DNA from 2 places in the Holdemania massiliensis genome. Region 1 is predicted to be linked to the other one. Evidence: a T-box and tRNA genes for the amino acid it is inferred to sense, from the RefSeq annotation. Region 1 holds a T-box; the other holds one or more tRNA genes.
What was found. The T-box of region 1 lies ahead of leuS (leucine--tRNA ligase). A T-box ahead of a tRNA ligase gene usually reads a tRNA of that ligase, here a tRNA-Leu.

Region 1 (9,157 bases):
AACAGCTGACGGCCCGGCAGGCGCTGCAGCAATGGCTGGGCTGTCTTGCGTCCCATCAGCAACACTTTCCCCATTGTATATTCCTGAAACTGACGCAGATCCGCAGGACAGTGCCAAGGCATCTGACCGGCCTTTCCGATTCCGCAGTTCTCATCCAAAGCGGCAATGATTGTTATTTTCATCATTCACTTCCTTTACTTTCGTTTTTTCTTATGCTTCACTTCGCTTGAATCAAGAAGAAAGCCAGGCTGGAAAGGCATGCCTGGCTGCTTAATCAAGATTAATTGGCGACGATGTTGACGACCTTGCCTTTAATGACAATGATCTTGCGGATCGTCTTTCCTTCGATAAACGGACGGACATTCTCGACCGCCAATGCTTTTTCTTTCAGCTGTTCTTCGCTGGCATCCACGGAGGCCATGAACTTTCCGCGCAGTTTGCCATTGACCTGAACGACGACTTCCGTTTCGTTTTTGACCAGCTTGCTTTCATCATAAGTTGGCCAGCTTTCATAAGCGATGGATTCGGCGCCGGTCAGCTGCTGATACATTTCCTCTCCAATATGCGGGGCAAATGGACTCAGCAGTTTGACAAAGCCTAAAAGCATATTGCGGTTGATCTTTTCCACGCGGTAACAGTCGTTGACAAAAATCATCATTTGGGAAATCGCCGTATTGAAATTCAGCGTTTCAATATCTTCCGTGACTTTCTTTACCGTGAAGTTGTAAATGTAATCCAGCTGCGGCGTCAGCTCATCCGTAATTTTCTCCGGCTGTTCCATGACTAAACGCCAGACACGCTCCAGCCATTTGCGCGCAGCGTCGACACCCTTTTCACTCCATGGCTTGCTGGCCTCTAACGGCCCCATGAACATTTCATACAAACGCAGCGTATCCGCGCCGTACTTTTCAACGATCACATTCGGATCAACGACGTATTCCGGAAAGCGCTTGCCCATTTTAATTCCGTTGGAGCCCAAGATCATTCCCTGATGAACGAGCTTCTGGAATGGTTCCTTCACAGGGACAACCCCTTTGTCATACAGGAAATTGTTCCACATCCGGCTGTAAAGCAAATGTCCGACCGCATGCTCCGGTCCGCCGATATACAGATCTACTGGCAACCAGTGCTTCAGCAGTTCAGGATCGGCCAATTCCTTTTCGTTGTGCGGATCAATGTAGCGTAAGAAATACCAGCTGCTGCCGGCGCTGCCCGGCATCGTGCTTGTTTCACGATGGCCCTTTACACCATCGATTTCAACCTGAACCCAATCCTGTGCTTTTTCCAACGGGGAAGCTCCGCTTTTCGACGGACTGTAATCTGTCAGATCCGGCAGAATCAGCGGCAGCTGATCGTCGCTTAAGGCCACGGTATCACCGTTGTCCAGATGAACGATCGGAATCGGTTCGCCCCAATAACGCTGCCGGGCAAAAATCCATTCCCGCAGCCGGTAATTGACTTTTCGCTCACCGCAGTGATGTTCACTCAGCCAGCTGATCATTGTCTCAATCGCATCCTGCTTGTTTAATCCATTCAAGAAGCCTGAATTGATATGCACACCATCCTGTGTCCAGGCTTCTTCAGCGACGTTGCCGCCTTCCAGTACTGGAATAATTTCCAGACCAAATTTCTTGGCAAACGCATAGTCGCGGTCATCATGAGCCGGGACAGCCATAATTGCGCCGGTGCCATAGGTGGCTAAAACATAGTCAGAGATCCAGATTGGAACAGGCTTGCCATTAACCGGGTTGACGGCGTAAGCGCCGGTGAACACTCCGGTCTTCTCCTTATTCAGTTCCGTCCGCTCGAGATCGGATTTCGTCGCGCACTGCCGCTTGTATTCGTCTACGGCTGCCTTCTGCTCAGGCGTTGTAATCTGATCGACCAGCGTATGCTCCGGCGCCAGAACGCAGTAGGTAGCGCCAAACAACGTGTCGCAGCGAGTGGTGAAGACTGTGAACTGTTCATCATGTCCCTGCACCTTAAAATCGACCAGTGCCCCAATCGACTTGCCGATCCAGTTGCGCTGCATTTCCTTGGTTGATTCCGGCCAGTCAATTTCCTCTAAGCCTTCTAACAGACGTTCAGCGTACTGCACGATGTCGATGACCCATTGGCGCATGTTCTTGCGCACAACCGGATAACCGCCGCGTTCACTCTTGCCGTCAATGACCTCATCGTTGGCCAGCACGGTGCCTAATTCCTCACACCAGTTCACCGGCATTTCAACACATTTGGCCAAACCGCTTTCAAACAGCTGCTTGAAAATCCACTGTGTCCACTTGTAGAACGACGGATCGCATGTTGAGACCTCACGATCCCAATCATAGCTGAAACCCAGCATTTTCAGCTGCTGCTTAAAGGTTTCAATATTCTTTAATGTAAATCCATTCGGGTTATTGCCGGTCTGAATGGCGTACTGCTCCGCCGGCAAGCCAAAGCTGTCAAATCCCATCGGATGAAGGACGTTGTAGCCCTGCATTCGCTTCATTCGGCTGACGATATCCGTTGCGGTATACCCTTCCGGATGTCCGGCATGCAGACCAACCCCGGATGGATAAGGAAACATATCCAAAGCATAAAACTTCGGCTTGGAAAAATCCCAGGCATCCGTCGCAAAGGTTTTGCGTTCTTCCCAGGTCTTTTGCCATTTTGATTCAATACTCTTGTGATCGTAACTCATTGATTTCATCCTTTCTTAAGCAACAAAAAACGCCCTCAATCTAAGGACGTCAGCGCGCGGTACCACCTTAGTTCACAGAAAAGAATCTTCCTGTGCCCCTCTTTTTCCTTTAACGCAGGAATCACGGAACCCTTCTTTTCAGATTCAGCTCCAAGGCCAGTTCATTCTGATCTGCCATCGGTTTTCACCTGCCACCGACTCTCTCAAGGTCAGATTCAAGAATTACTATTCCTTTTCATCGCTTATTCAAGAATAGCAAAATTTGCATTTTAAGTCAATTAAATCTTGCCGAAATCAAAGGGTTTTCATTCATTTTTTCTTTTCTGTGAAAGGTTTTCTTCAGACAGCTTTTTTTCTTATTTATTCGAGGTAAAAATATTCCCGAAAGGCTTTTCAATTGATACCAAAACCGCTACAATAAGAAAATGAACAAGGAAATAAGCATATGCTTAGACAAAAACCAAGATTTGTAGTTGAACTTCCTCATCAATATGATATGATATTTATGTGATCTAGTTTTCAAAACTAGATTGTTGAAGGAGTTGATCTTATGTTTCGTTGGTTTAAGGATGTTCAGGATCCGATCAGCAGCTACACCCACTTTCTCGGCGCCTGCTTCGGCGTCATCGCTACCGCGGTGTTTATTGGAGCCGGGATCGCGAACCAACGATCGCTGAAAACCATTCTGGCCTGCTGCGTATTCAGTGCTTCGATGATTGCCCTGTACAGTGCTTCCAGCTATTATCACACATTAAGTTGGGATCATCCGCATCATACGTTGTTCCGCAAGCTGGATCACTCGATGATCTATGTGCTGATTGCCGGCACTTATACGCCGCTGTGTCTGACATATCTGCCGGGTCAGGAAGGAATTACGTTTGCCGTTGTGATCTGGGCGATTGCCCTGGCCGGCATCATTGCCAAGATCTGCTGGCTGAATGCCCCGCGGATCTTGTATACGCTGCTGTATCTGGCAATGGGCTGGGCAGTGCTGTTTGACTGGAGCGGATTCTCCAAAATGCCTTCAGGATGTCTGATGCTGATCGCACTGGGTGGGGTCGCCTATACCATCGGTGCCGTCATCTACATGATCAAAAAGCCGGATCTGTCGAAGGCCTGGGGGTTTCATGAACTGTTTCATCTGTTCATTCTGCTGGGTTCCTTCTTCCACTTCATCGCTGTCCTGGTCTTTATTCTCCTTTAGCGTTTGAAATCCTTGTACAATCTAAAAAAGTAAAGAAAGAGAGTTCAACTATGATTCGTTTAATTTCTGATTCTTCCACATTGTATTCCATTGAAGAAGGCAAGGCGCTGCCCTGCGACATCACCCCGCTGTGCGTCACCATCAACGGCAAAACTTACCGTGAATATGAAGACATCGATGCCGAAGCTTTTCTGAATCTGATCAAAGCTGGCTACATTCCTTCCTCTTCGCAGCCTTCGATGGGCGAACTGGTCGAGCTGTTTGAAAAATATCCGGAGGATGAAATTCTTGTCATTTCTATGGCCGATGGTTTATCCGGCACCTACCAGACAGCTGAGGCTGCCCGGCTGCATACCGAACATCCTGAACGGATTCATGTCGTGAACTCTCAGACCCTGTGCGGACCGCATCGTTATCTTGTTGATTTAGCCGCACGGCTGATTCACGAAGGCACGCAGATCGAAGAAATTCTGGATACGCTGCAAACGAAGATCGCAACGAGCCTTTCGTTTTTATTGCCGCAGGATTTCAGTTATCTCAAGCGCGGCGGTCGGTGCACGCCGATGGCAGCCGCGATGGGCGGACTGTTAAAACTGCAGCCGATCATGATTCAGGCTGAGGAAGGAAGACGGTTAGAAAAGTTCGGTGTTGGCCGCAGCTTTGATGCCGCAATCAAATCCGTTCTGGGTCATCTGGAAGAACATGTTCAAAAAGCCCGTGTTCAGATCAGCGTATCTCATGCTTTCAACAAAGAACAGGCAGAGAAAATTCTGGCGAAGGTCAAAGATCGTTTTCCTGAAGCTGAATGTGTTCTGTATGACTTATCCTGTGCGTTCATCACTCAGGGTGGACCGCGGTGCATCGCGATTCAGTCGATTGAATTGTAACGATATTTTCAGCCAACGGCGCTAAACTCAATGCGCCGTTTTTTTGACAGTAAAAACTATCGTATCCTCCGCTTTGCAGCATTTAATTTCTATTTCAAGAAGATTCAACTTTTCTTTCTGCTTCCTTCCATTCCAGAAGACAGATTCCAGGAAAAGGTTCATTCCGAATACGGCATGCATGAAATCCAACATCAGATTTCATGCAAATACCCGGAAAACAGGACAAAAGATTGCGCTTTCAAACCAGTCGTTTTATAATTAATTTTGAAATGAGGGATATCACGTGAAAATTGGTTACAATCAAGTCTGCATCAATCCTACCTTCAGTTGTCTGCCGGTCGGATTTCTGACGCAGACCGAACCGCTGAACAAAGTACGCGGAGACTTATACGCCCGATGTCTGCGCATGGAAGACGAAAATCGGGAAGTTATTTTGATTACATTTGATTCACTGGGAATTTCGCAGGATGTTCAGGAACGGATGGAGGAATCGCTGCGGCAGTCGATCGGCGAAGACGCGCTGATCATCTTCAGCTGTTCGCATACGCATTATGCCCCTTCCTTATGCAATGCGCTGGGTTTTATTGAAGAAAATACCCCTTATCTTGAAAGTCTGGATATCAAGCTGCTTAATCTTGTGAGAAACTGTCGGATGAGTGAAGATGCTCCGCTGACCGTGTCCTATCAGGTACGCAACTTTACCGGTGTCGGCCGCTGCCGGTTATCCGGCGGCAGTGATCAATATGTTACCGCCGGCGTCTTAAGCTTCTTTAAAGAAGGACTGCGGATCGGCAACTTCTTAATTTATAACTGTCATCCTACGATTTCAGCCGAGGATGCTGATTATCTGTCATCCGATTATCCAGGCGCAGCCCTGGACATTCTGAAACAGCGGTATCCGAAGGAGTTCTTCCTCTTCTTACAGGGTCCCTGCGGTGATGTTTCAACGCGCTTCACCCGTCAGGCTAAGAATTATGACGAGGTGATCCGGCTGGCGAACGAAATCGCTTCTGCTTGGGAAAAGATGATGAAGCTGACGCCGCGGATGCAGCCGCTGAAGCTAGAGTGGAAGGAACAGAGACTGCCGATTCATAAGACCCTGAAAAAGATCGATCTGGATCAGATGGATACCTCAGGATTAAGCGACAAAGAAATCCGCGAGCTGCATACCGGAGCGAAAATGGTTGAACAATACCGCGGCATGCTGAGTATGCTGCCTGACGAGGTTCGCTTTACCCGCGTTAATTTCGGCCCTTTCCGGCTGATCTTTAATCCGTTTGAGCTGTTCTCAGGGTACATGCAGAATCTCGATTTAAAGAAAGATGTATTGGTCTGTTATTCCCAAGGCTATCTTGGTTATCTGAGCTGCCCTGATAATCAAGATATTTCCTATGAAACAATGATTGAAATTTTAACCAACGAAGATAAACATGCGGTAGCTGAGCTTTTGCGCAGCTGTTAAAGTGATTATAGAAAGTCTTGAAATCCGAAGGATCGCTTCGGATTTTTTTATCCGCTGTTTTATACACAAAAAAGCGAATCGCAGAAAATATTTATTGTAAAACGATAAATATTTATTGATTTTTATATTTCTTCTGTTATAATCAAAGCAGAAATGAGGTTGATAAGATGAATAATCGTAAATTGGCTTTTCTGCTGAAACTGTTTGTTTTCATTTTAGCTGCAATGGGACTTGTCGTTTTTGCACTTGCCATTCCAGAACTGCTGCACAGCTTAATTGAGTTTTACGGCCGAACCTTCAATGAAGAATTGCCGCTGCAGCTGCTCTCCGCTTCAGCCGCGCTCATTCTCTATATTGCGCTGTTCCTGTTTTGGCAAATCTGTACGCGAATTGGAAGGAATCGTTCTTTCTGTACGGAAAACGCGGATGGTTTACGTTGGATCTGCCGCCTGGCTCTGTTTGACACCGCGCTGTGTCTGCTCGGATGTCTGTATGCTCTGGCGATCAATATCCTGCATCCAGCATTGATGTTAGGCGGATTGGGATTAATGACGATGGGTGGGCTCATCGCTGTAGCCGCCTATACCCTGGCCTATCTGGTCACGATTGCCGAACAGATTCAGACTGAGAACGAATTGATGGTGTAGTGAAATGGAAATCAATGTTACTTTAGATGTCATGCTTGCCAAACGCAAAATGAGCGTCACTGAATTGTCGCAGCGCATCGGCATCACCATGGCTAATGTATCCATCTTGAAAAATGGCAAAGCCAAAGGCATTAAGTTTGATACTTTATGCAAGATCTGCGATGTTCTGGACTGTCAGCCCGGCGATCTGCTGGAATTTAAGCGTGAGGACTGAGCATGAGCGAGGCAAATGCAAAGACAGTGCAAAGCGGTAAACCCACGGTTCAGTTTTCATGGACAATGGCCGCCCTTCTCAGCTTTCCCATGGCCTTTCTGTATGTCGGCTATGTGATGGGGTTTGCGGATTTTCGATTGATGACTTATCGCAATCCAGCCGTAATCCTTTTCACCTTGCTTTATATCCTGCTCATCAGTCAGGGAGCTGAGCGGTTAGAGCGGAAAGCTAGTTCGGAAAGCCGGATCTGGGCGGGCTGCCTGCTGCTCACCGCTGCTTCCTTATGCTTCTATCAGCCCGTCAGCTTCTTAGCGCTGTGGCAAATCCTTGCACTGCATCTGGAAGCTGTCTACTGGACGCTTTGCCGAACAGAGTGTTTGATTCATAATCAGACCAGCGGCAGCTTTCTTCTGGAATTCGTCTGGGGTGGTCTGATTGGGCCACTGCGGCGGATGTTGCTTCGAATTCATGTCTTAAGTATAGCTGTACGGGATTATTTGGCTCATCGCAGCGGTCAGAAGCTGAGTCCTGGATTGATTGGACTCTCACTGTTTCTAGCCGGCGGAATTGGGATGTTGGCGTGGAGCTTGTTAAGCGGCGCCGATCCGTTTTTCGCGGAAGTTGCAGCAGCGGCAGGTACTATTCTGTTCAGCGGAGTTTCACCTCAGATCATGCTTACGCTGATCCTCTCCCTGCCGGTTGGCGCATGGTTGTTCGGCTTAGCCGGAGGATGTTTAGCCTCAACGAAACCCTTGTTTTCTCAGTCTCAATGGAAAACAAGCATGGCCCGAATCCAGGTTTTGCCTGCCTTCACAACAGCCTTAGTCCTCAGCGTGCTGTGTTTGATTTACATTTTGTTCTTTGCTGTGGAAGCCTTTGTTTATCTGCGCCTGCTGATCAGCGGAGCCATCACGGTCACCGTAGCCTGTCAATACGCCGTCCAAGGGTTCTGGCAGCTGTGCGGCATCGTGATCCTCAACCTCAGCGTGCTGGCGGCTCTGCGCAGCATCAGTGAAGTTCCCCTACTTACCTCGAAATGGCTGCATGCGGCAGCAAAGTTGTTCTGTCTGTGCACATTCGCCTTTGTGCTGTTGGCCGGGTTTAAGCTGGGTGTTTACACGTTCGTTTTTGGTTTGACACTACGTCGGATCCTGGCTGTCTGGGCATTGAGTGTACTCAGCGCAGCCACCCTGCTTGCTTTTCTTGGTTTATTTCGAAACATACCAGCTGCCCGCTGGACTGTCTTGTACAGCGTCACTAGCTTTACGCTGTTATGCTGCATTCCATTGGAAAACTGGATTACCCTGCTGTAATGAACTTTCTTTCAACGCTGTTATCCTAGCCGATAAACATAAAAGCGTCCTCAACAAGTGGTTAAGATACTTTCGTACGTTGCTGATAAGTAGTTTAATTATACTAATCGGGTCGCAGATAATCTGCGACCTTCTGTTTATAAGTCTATGATTTAAGAATCAAAGGATGCGCATTCTCGTGTTCACCCTCTGCTTTTTTATGTTAAGCAAGGAAATTGTTCAATGCAAGAAAAGCCGGATTGAACAACAGGAGCTAATCTACTACAATCCTTTAGCGTAATTATGGATGTTCATTACCACTTATAAAGATTTTTTCAAAAAGTGATAATAGGCTATTCACTTAACCAACGACAAATATCAATGATTTGTACACCTTCATAAATTAAATTCTTTCGTTTTTAGTAGGCGAAAACCTACAGTCTTTAGACGATAGGAGGAGCCTTGTAAATGGTTAACTATTAACCTTGGCTCTCGATATATTTTTGTATCGTAGCTGATGATACTTCTCCAATGCTACAAGCAAAATAGCCGTCAGACCAAAATATGCGTTTCTTCCAAATCGTGTTTAGATAGAAAATTATAATATTTAGTCCAAAGATAATGAGTTGTTTCCTGTTTAATAATTTTTACAATATCACATACTCTATCTGTTGCGTCATCACCGAGTAAAAAATGTACATGTTCTTTTTCCATTTCTATAGCTATTATTTCCCTAGTATATGCCTTGCATAGTTCTTTGTTTTGTAT
Region 2 (9,157 bases), 700 kb from region 1:
CATTTCAAGAGTGATAGATAAGAGCATCGCTATTTGATAAAATTTGATTATTAAATAGCTGGGAGGAAATGAAAATGACATTTGGAGAGAAACTATTTAAGTTAAGAAAAGAAAAAGGATTTTCACAAGAAGCCTTAGCGGAGAAGCTCAATACGACCAGACAGGCAATTAGTAAGTGGGAAAATAATCAAGGCTATCCAGAAACAGAAAAATTACTTATGCTTAGTAATATATTTGAATTGTCTGTAGACGATTTACTTAAAGAAAACACTGGGCCCCTCTCTTCCAATGAAAATGGATATTATGTGAGTAAAGAATGTGCAGAGGGTTTCTTGAGTTTTCACAAAAAAACAACGAAGCGTACGGCTGCGGGTGTTGCAATCATGGTGTTCGGCGGCGTTCCCTATTATCTTTTTATTGATCATCGCTTGGTATCTGTAACGCTTGCCAGTATGTTTCTTGTTACTGGACTTGCATTTCTATTGAATATGTCGTTGATGGAAAATCCGTATAAGAAACTAAAAAGTGAACGTCTGCTTTTTGACCCGGCTTACTTTTCGAGTTTAGCAAAGACGTATGAAACCTATAAAAGAAAATATATCGCCCTTATTCTTTTAGCTATATGTCTGATACTCCTAGCTGTTATCCTGGAATTTGCGAATATCGCTAACTTCCCTTTGGTTGAAATTCAATGTATCTTAGTTGCAAGTTCGGTTTACTTATTTATATATGGAATTGGAATTATCGATGCTTATGATGTATTGTTGCGAAACGAAGAACGTATGGAATCCCTTTATTGGAAATTCATTAAAAAGCTAAAGAAATAAGTGATTTCCCTATGCTACGCACAGTGGCAGGGAGTTCGCGTTCAATATCCCTTATGGACATCCGTATTAACGAACTGCTTTAAGCTGCGGACAGCGCACGGTCATTTTGTCAGAAGGAAAGGTTCCCGGAATAAAACAAACGGTCATACCAGCCTTTCTTTTTTCACTTGTTAGGAATTCTGTTTTCTTTTCTTACGAAATTCTTCATAAGTTTTTCCGATTGTTTTTCAATAAATCTGATATACTGTATCTACAAAAGCAATTAAGATGCACAGGAGGACGGCCCTTATGAACGATCGTGAAGATTTTGATCCGATTCTTATGTTTTTTATCACCTTCTTTTTCGGAGGTTTTGGTGTCCATCATTTTCTGCGCCGGCACTATGGCTTAGGCGTGCTTTATTTCTTTACGTTTGGTTTGATGGGGATCGGCTGGTTCATTGATACGATTCGCGCCTTTATCGCGATGTTTAAAACGTCGGATGAACCGCGCCGTGACGGGCGGCGCTGCCGCCAGTGCGGGCGCCGGATCGAACCGAGCCGCAATTCCACGTTATGCGCGCATTGTGAAGAAAAAATGGAACAGGAATATCTGCAGATTTCCAAACATTTCACACGTGTGATCGATGAAGTTGAAAAAGGCCAGCCGCATTTAGAGGGTTATCTGCGCCGCTTTGATATTTTGAATAAAGATGTCGAACAGATGTGGGATCTGGCTCAGGACATTGATGTTGAACCGCCGTTTCATCAGCGTGATCTGCGGCAGGCCATGGATCGTAAATTCGTAGAAGCGGTGAGTATGCGGATTTCGATGGCGCTGGAGAAATCTCAGATCACGATGGATGCTGCAAAGTTAAGGCAGGAATTAATGGGATTGACTGAAGAATTGATCGACTGCAAATACCATTTTCCTAAATATGCTGAACTGATTACCCCGATGATCGAAAAGACCAAAGAAACGTTGAATAAGATTTAGACTCGGCAAAGAAGGCGGCAATTTGCCGTCTTTTTTTCTGCGTATTTAATGAAGAAATCCCGGCTGGAAAGTCATGGGCTTCATTGTTTTTATTTCTTTGCCATGGCTCAGAAAATTCAGAAATTTTCTAAAACCTTTGACAAGCACTGAGGTATCCGCTATAATATAAAAGCACTTGGAGAATTGGCCGAGTGGTTTAAGGCACCATCTTGGAAAGGTGGCGAAGTGGCAACGCTTCCGTGAGTTCGAATCTCATGTTCTCCGCCATGTGTAAATAAAGGCTTAATCAAGCCTTTTTTCTTTGTTTTCACCGGTATTTTTTAATAATTCTTCAGAATTATCAGTCAGCTTTTGTGTTATGCTAAGAACAGTTTTCAAAGGAGGCGCCCTCATGGATTTAACCATTATGCATTGGATTACTCAGGCTTTTCAATCGCCAGTGATGACCGCTGTCATGCGATTTATTACCGGTTGGGGAAATCTGGGCGCCCTGTGGATTGGCTTTGCATGTTATTTCTATTTTATTAAAAAGGATCGGCGGACAGCGGTATTTTTGCTTTTAGCCGTTGTGCTGACCTGGACGCTGAATGATTTACTGATCAAACAGCTTGTCGACCGGCCGCGGCCGTTTATGACGCATACGGAGCTGCCGGCGTTGATCACACAGCCGACGTCCAGTTCCTTTCCTTCCGGTCATACAGCAACCTCTTTTGCAGCGATGATGATCTTATTTGCCTGCGGCGGTCATTATCGCTGGCTGGGCTTAGGCAGTGCCGTGCTGATCGCTTTTTCCCGCATCTATCTGCATGTTCACTATCCATCGGACGTTCTGGCAGGCTGCCTTGTCGGAATTTGCGTCGGAGCCTTATGCGTACGGCTGATGAAGCAGTACCGTTTAACCCCGGCGCGTGACACCTCTGAAAAGTGATAATTTCTACTTGATTTCAGCTTGGGGATCGGATATAATAAATAAGCACATGAATTCCCCAGGTGGCGAAATTGGTAGACGCAAACGACTCAAAATCGTTCGGTAGTGATACCATGCCGGTTCGAGTCCGGCCCCGGGGACCATTGATAACTCAATCAGACGTTTGTCTGATTTTTTTTTGTTGATTCATGATCCAGTTTAACTCAAAGATGCAAATTTCAATGAGACCTTACTCAAATCGTTTCTCTTTTATCTTGCCGAGGTGAGTTTTTTTCACTGCAAATAAAAAAGTCCCGCAGGACTTCTAGCGGGCGGAACGTTGTTTCAGCCGGGTCAGAATCAATTCAAAGACCAGCGCGGTCAGAAAGACACAGAACAATGAAAATCCCAAACCGCTGTAATTGCCGACCCGAGAATAACCGTTGATGACCGATCCAATTGTGCCTGCGACTCCAACTGCCGGACCGATGACCACAGCGACCGCAAAGTTAATTTCACTGCGCATGGCAATCCACGAGATTATGCGGGTTGCAGCACTGGGAATCACCGCACTGCTGATCACCTGAAAGGACGTACAGCCGGTCGAGCGCAGCGCTTCAATCGTCCCCGGATCGACTTCCTCAAAGGATTCACCATAGCTTTTAACAAAGAATGCCCAGCTGTGAAAAACCATGCCGACAATCGCCGTGGTGGATGTCAGGCCATAACCAGAAATAAACAATAACACCCAGATAATCGTCGGAACCGCCCGGACAAAGCTGGCCAGTGCTTTAATAAGATTGGAAAGCCACGGCCAGGATAGATTGCGTGCGGCCATCAAACCAAACGGCAGGCCAATCAAGGCTCCCAGCACGGTAGTGATAAAACCAAGGATTACCGTATTGATTAACAATGCTAGGATGGACAGCTGATCTGCAAACGCAATCTTATCAAAGCGGAAAAACTCAGTGGCAATCTTTGCCGCGACTGCCGGTGAAAATTGATCCCATTTATAATTAGCAGCAAAGCCAAGAAAGAAAATCAAGGAAAACAGAAATGTGACTCCTACGGCCAGCACCAGCCAGGAAGAAACGTCTTTTTGACTCAGCTGGTAGCGGCCGCTCCGCGTTTTCTTCAGCGGCACTGCAGGCGCCTGAATGTTGGAAGCTAACGTACTCATTGCAGAATCCTCCTCCGTATTTGAGCTGAAATCTGATCAAAAATCAAGACTGCCGCGACAACCAGGACAATCGCAACCAGCAGCGACTGAAATTGGCGGAAATGCCGGTAATTGCCGATCAGATATCCAATTCCTCCCCCTGCCAGCATGCCGATAATCGTTGAGGACCGAATGTTGTTTTCTGCGGCGTACAAGCTCCAGGAAATCAGGGCCGGCAGCGTTTCCGGAACCACGGCATTGAAAATAATCTGCCAGTAGGAAGCCCCGGTGGCTTCCAAGGCTTCGATACAATCCATACTCGCTTCATCCATCGCATCCGCATACACCCGGGCCAGAAAACCAAATGAAATAATGCTCATGACCAGATAGGCAAGAAATTCGCCATACCAGAAACACATCAGCAGGACAATCGCCCATACCCCTTCCGGGATATTGCGGGTGAGTGACGCCAGCATCCTGACGATCAGGGTTAGGGTCTTATTCTTTGACGTTCGTGCTGAAATCGCCAAAGCCGCAAAGAAAGCCAGAATCATCCCCGTTGCGGCCGCGGCCAAGGCAATCAGAACCGTAACACCCATTTCCTGAATCATCCGCCCTAATTCACTGAAATCCGGCGGCAGATAGAGCTGGATAAAACGCGTAATCGCGGCTGGAAAGTGAGTGATCATCAAGATCCAGTCAAACTGAATGCGCTGAGATCCCGCCACCGTCAGCAAGAACCCGACGATGAGAAAAGCCGCAGTACGGATGCGTTTTTCCCGAAAGTAACTCATGCCTGACCTCCATGGCTGAGTAAATCTTCTAATCCTTTACCATAAATCTTTTCAATGACCACATCATCCAAGTCCTGAGGTCTGCCAAAGAACACCACTTCCCCCTGATGCATACCGATAATCCGGTCTGAGTAATGCAGCGCAACATCCACCTGATGCAGATTGACCAGACACGGAATGTTCATCGAGGTTGCAATATCCCTGAGATATTCCATGATCACTTTTGAGGACTGCGGATCCAGTGATGCGATCGGTTCATCGCACAGGATCATCTTCGGATGCTGAAGCAGAGCGCGGGCAATCCCGACCCGCTGTTTCTGCCCGCCGGAAAGCTTAGAGCACTTCTCATACAGGCGATCCTGCAGACCCAGCATCTGCAGCAGCCGCTGAGCCTCCTCAACATCCTCGCGGCGGTACAGCCCGAGCGTGCTTTGCAAGGTGGAATAGCTGCCCAGCCGGCCATGCATGACATTTTCCAACACGGACAGGCGATAGACCAGATTGTAATTCTGAAAGATCATGCCGATATTCTTCCGAACCTCTTTCAGCTGCTTTTTGTCAGCTGCCGTTACATCCTGATCCAAAAACAGAATCTGTCCTTCGCTGGCTTCGATCATGCGGTTAATGCAGCGAAGCAAAGTCGATTTTCCCGCTCCGCTGGGTCCAATGATCGAAATCAGTTCACCTTGACGGACATCGAAGCTGACGTCATGCAGGGCCTGAACGCGATTATCATACACTTTGGATACATGCTTCAGCGATAAAATTTCAGTCATGCGGCGCTCTCCTTTCGCGATTAACCCTCATCCTTATACATTTCAAACAGGAAGTCATAGAAATCTGCCGGCTGCTGGACAAAGCGGTTCAGCGCTGGATTGTCGGTTTCATAGAAGAAGCCGTTTTCCGCATCAAAGAAGTTCTCAACCGCATTTTCCGGTGTCAGATTCACGAAGTGATCAATCAAGGCTTTCTGCTGATCAGCGTTAATATAATCTGAGTTCACCCACAATGGGCCATTGGGAACATCGACCGTATCAATGATATACAGCTGATCCTGGTACTCATCCCCATACTGACAGCAGAACGCACCGGCATAAACCTTATCCGTAACGATCAGCTGAACACTGCCCGGATGATTGCCGCCGAACTGGACTTCCGAGAACAGTCCGCCTTCCTTCTCTGTTTTTTCAAAAATCTGGGCTTTCTCCGTCACTTTTTTCAAGCCGTCAGGTCCGAATACCATATACAGTGAGGTTGTCGGAACTAAGCGGCCAGATGTGGAAGTGGCACTGACAAAGGAGAAACTTTTGCCCACGAGCTGCTCAAACATTTCATCACGGCTCTTGCCTTCAAAATCTGCTTTATTTTTAATATCGGTTGCGATGTAGGCTTTGTAGACCGCATGATCCAGATCGCCTTTGCCATCTCCATCGGCATCTTCGCCATAGGTAAACAGCGGAATTATTGCATCATCTGCCATATGCGCGGCGGCAAAGGTTGCACCTGACTCCCAGGCAATCTGAGCCGTACCGGTCAGAATCGCTTCCGATACTGCGGAATAATCATCGCAGACGATGCCTTCAACTTTAACGTTTTCTCCTAACGCATTCTGAATTTCAGTGACCAGCATTTCGTTGGTTTTCGACAGACCTGTCGATTGTTCGTTTGGCAAAAAAGCAACTGTGATTTTTTCCGGTGCCGATCCGCCGTTCCCTGTCGATGGAGCTGCCGAACAGCCGGCTGTCCCCAGCAGACAAGCTGCCAAGACTATCGTTGTGAGTTTTTTCATTCTTGTCCTCCTCGTGTCTTCTTCGCTTCTTCAATGAAGACAGGCCTATTTTATCAAGGGATCAAGGAGTCAGGATTGAGTCACCGTTTCTTCTCGGTTAAGCTTTTTAAGCAAATGTTAATGGATATTAACAGAGCCGAGATAATGAAACCTTGCCCGTTGATCCCCATCGCAAGCTTAAATAAACGGGCATTCAAACGGATTAGCGGAATTCTCAGCCGAACTAAAATTGAAAAAGGCTAAAAATCTCTGATTCTGCTTGACTCTTGCCATTCATTTCAATAAGAACAGGCAGAAGAAGCCATCACAGCCTGTCATCTTCCGTTCTTATCGTAAACTGATTGCTGCCTTTTGATTCACCTTATCAAACGGATGCGACGTCAGAGTTCGTTTTACGTTTCCGTTGCTTCTCGTTATCTCCATTCTTATCGGCATGATCCCCACAAAGAAAGCCGCTTTCGCGGCTGATTCTCTATTCTTGATCTGCTGATCCACCGTTAAATCCGGTTGACTGTCAAAAATTTATTTACAATCTGGGTATATAAGTCCCGGCTGCCGGCCGCTAAAAAAGGAACTGAGGTGCTGTACAGCGCCTGCCGGTCATGAAACGGCAAACCCCAGGCCCCGCCGGTTTCATTGATCAGAATTGCCGCTGCAGCATAATCCCACGTCTTCAAATGGGCGGAAAGATAGACGTCCAGTTCCCCGGCCGCAAGCCGGCACAGGCACAGGGAAGCACAGCCGCTGCTGCGGTGTCCGCGGATATGCGACGCCAGTTTTTCCAGCTGAATCCCATACCTGCTTTTTAACAGCGCTACGCTTTTCAGGCTGACGTCGGCCACACATCTGGACAGCGGCTTATCCTGCGGCAGCTTTGCCAATCGTTCCCCGTTTTTCCACGCTCCGCCGCCGGTAATGCCCAGATACAGATCATCCGCTTCAACATCGTAAACCAAACCAAAAACCGGACGTTCTTCTTCATAATAAGCAATGGAAATCGTATAATCCCGTTTCCAGGTAACAAAATTAGTCGTTCCGTCAATCGGATCAATAATCCACGTCTGCGTTTTCGGCTTATAGCTTACCCATTTTTCTTCCGTCAGAAAGCTTTGACCTTTAAAACGCTTGCGGATCGCAGAAACCAGCAGTTTTTCCGTCTGCTTGTCCGCGTCGCTGACCAGATCGCCGACATCATGATTTTTTAAATGGATCTTCAATTCACTCCGTGAACGGCTGCGCAGCTGAGCGCCGGCTTCGCGAATCAAAGCCTGAGCAAAGATTAGTTTTTCTTCCGTCGACATAATCGGTCCCCTTTCCAGCTGATGGTTCCGATCGGCGGCTCTTTGCCGTAACGGCCATGATTATCGCTGCCGGCGGTTTCAATAAACCCTAAGGCCATGGCTATTTCATGCAGCCGCATCACCTGACTGAAAGAATGGGAACTATGCCCCGTTTCGATTCCATCCAAGCCTAAATCCTTCCATTTCCAGATCTGTTCGATGCAGCCGGAAAGACCGGGATGTGCCAAAACAGCGAGTCCCTGATCGGCGTGGATGGCTTCAATCGCCTCCCGTACTGATGGAAAGAGGATCGCCCGTTCGCAAATTCCGCAGTTTTTAAAAGTCTTTCTGTAGAAATCACCGTGAAGACTTTCGGCAATGCCTTTTTCCGTCAGGACGTCCATAATATGCTGCTTATAAATCCACATGCTGTGACCCAGCCGTTCGATCACTTCCTCAACCGTGATCGGATATCCTGCCCGCTGCAGCTGTTCAATCTGCCATATTGAACGTTCCTGCTGCTGAAGCAGCGTCTTTTGGCAAAGTCGGCGCAGGTGAACAGCCTCCGGATCAAAATCATAGCCCAAAACATGGATGGGACGTCCCTGGTCGTCCTGCGCGCTGACTTCAATGCCCAACACGATTTCCAGATCCGGACTCAGCTTTGCCGCCTGCAGCGCCCCCTCTACGCAGTCATGATCGGTCAGGGCGATCGCTTCCAGATTTCGCTGACGTGCCTGATTCAGGATTTGTTTTATAGTTTGGTCTGAATCTGAGTAATCCGAATGAATGTGGTAATCCCAACTCATGCATCCATCGCTCCCGACTGCATGTTATAGCGGCGGTCGCAGAGATTCTCCATGAACTCCAGGTCATGAAAAATCCCCAGCATCGTCGTCCCTTCCTGCTTCAGCTGTTCAATCAGATCGCGCACCTTGCGTTTGGAATGTTGATCCAAAGAAGCGGTCGGTTCATCCAGAAGCAATAATCGCGGATGCTTGACCATCGCCGAAGCGATATTTAAGCGCAGCTTTTCACCGCCTGAAAAGGTGTTGGGATAGGTATCCCATAAGCTTTCATCGAGTTCAAAATGACGTAGGATCGCTTCGGCTTCACGCCGCGCTTCCTCGGCTTTACCGCCCATTTCCAGCACCGCATTTTCAACGATCTGACGCGCTGTTGTGCGCGGCATCAGCTGTAAGAATTGTGAAACGTAGCCAATTTCATAACGCCGCAGATAAAGGATTTGCCGTTCTGTTGCCTGACACAGATCGATCCAGCCGTATTTCTCGCTGGCATACCAGATTTCGCCGGTCTGCGGCAGATTTGTGCGGTAGATGCCTTTGAGAATCGTTGATTTCCCGCTGCCGCTCTTCCCGGTAATGCCGATAAACTCGCCTTTGTTCAACGTCAGACTGACATGTTG

Region 2: it has a tRNA-Leu gene. The T-box ahead of leuS (leucine--tRNA ligase) is inferred to sense a tRNA for this amino acid. The anticodon was not compared.

The regions. Positions count from the first base shown of each region.
Region 1 is NZ_JAKNTK010000001.1:1,956,357-1,965,513, reverse strand. It holds gene MCG46_RS08960 (dihydrofolate reductase) at 1-182, opposite strand, end outside; gene leuS (leucine--tRNA ligase) at 281-2,683, opposite strand; T-box leader at 2,723-2,931, opposite strand; gene trhA (PAQR family membrane homeostasis protein TrhA) at 3,234-3,887, shown strand; gene MCG46_RS08945 (DegV family protein) at 3,938-4,774, shown strand; gene MCG46_RS08940 (hypothetical protein) at 5,058-6,236, shown strand; gene MCG46_RS08935 (DUF2975 domain-containing protein) at 6,404-6,883, shown strand; gene MCG46_RS08930 (helix-turn-helix domain-containing protein) at 6,888-7,097, shown strand; gene MCG46_RS08925 (DUF4153 domain-containing protein) at 7,100-8,410, shown strand; partial or broken gene tnpA (IS200/IS605 family transposase) at 8,869-9,157, opposite strand, start outside.
Region 2 is NZ_JAKNTK010000001.1:2,660,040-2,669,196, forward strand. It holds gene MCG46_RS12220 (helix-turn-helix domain-containing protein) at 75-827, shown strand; gene MCG46_RS12225 (TM2 domain-containing protein) at 1,116-1,802, shown strand; tRNA gene MCG46_RS12230 (tRNA-Ser) at 1,980-2,069, shown strand; gene MCG46_RS12235 (phosphatase PAP2 family protein) at 2,194-2,730, shown strand; tRNA gene MCG46_RS12240 (tRNA-Leu) at 2,787-2,873, shown strand; gene MCG46_RS12245 (PhnE/PtxC family ABC transporter permease) at 3,035-3,889, opposite strand; gene MCG46_RS12250 (PhnE/PtxC family ABC transporter permease) at 3,886-4,662, opposite strand; gene phnC (phosphonate ABC transporter ATP-binding protein) at 4,659-5,438, opposite strand; gene MCG46_RS12260 (PhnD/SsuA/transferrin family substrate-binding protein) at 5,459-6,451, opposite strand; gene MCG46_RS12265 (inositol monophosphatase family protein) at 6,949-7,752, opposite strand; gene MCG46_RS12270 (PHP domain-containing protein) at 7,731-8,540, opposite strand; gene phnL (phosphonate C-P lyase system protein PhnL) at 8,537-9,157, opposite strand, start outside.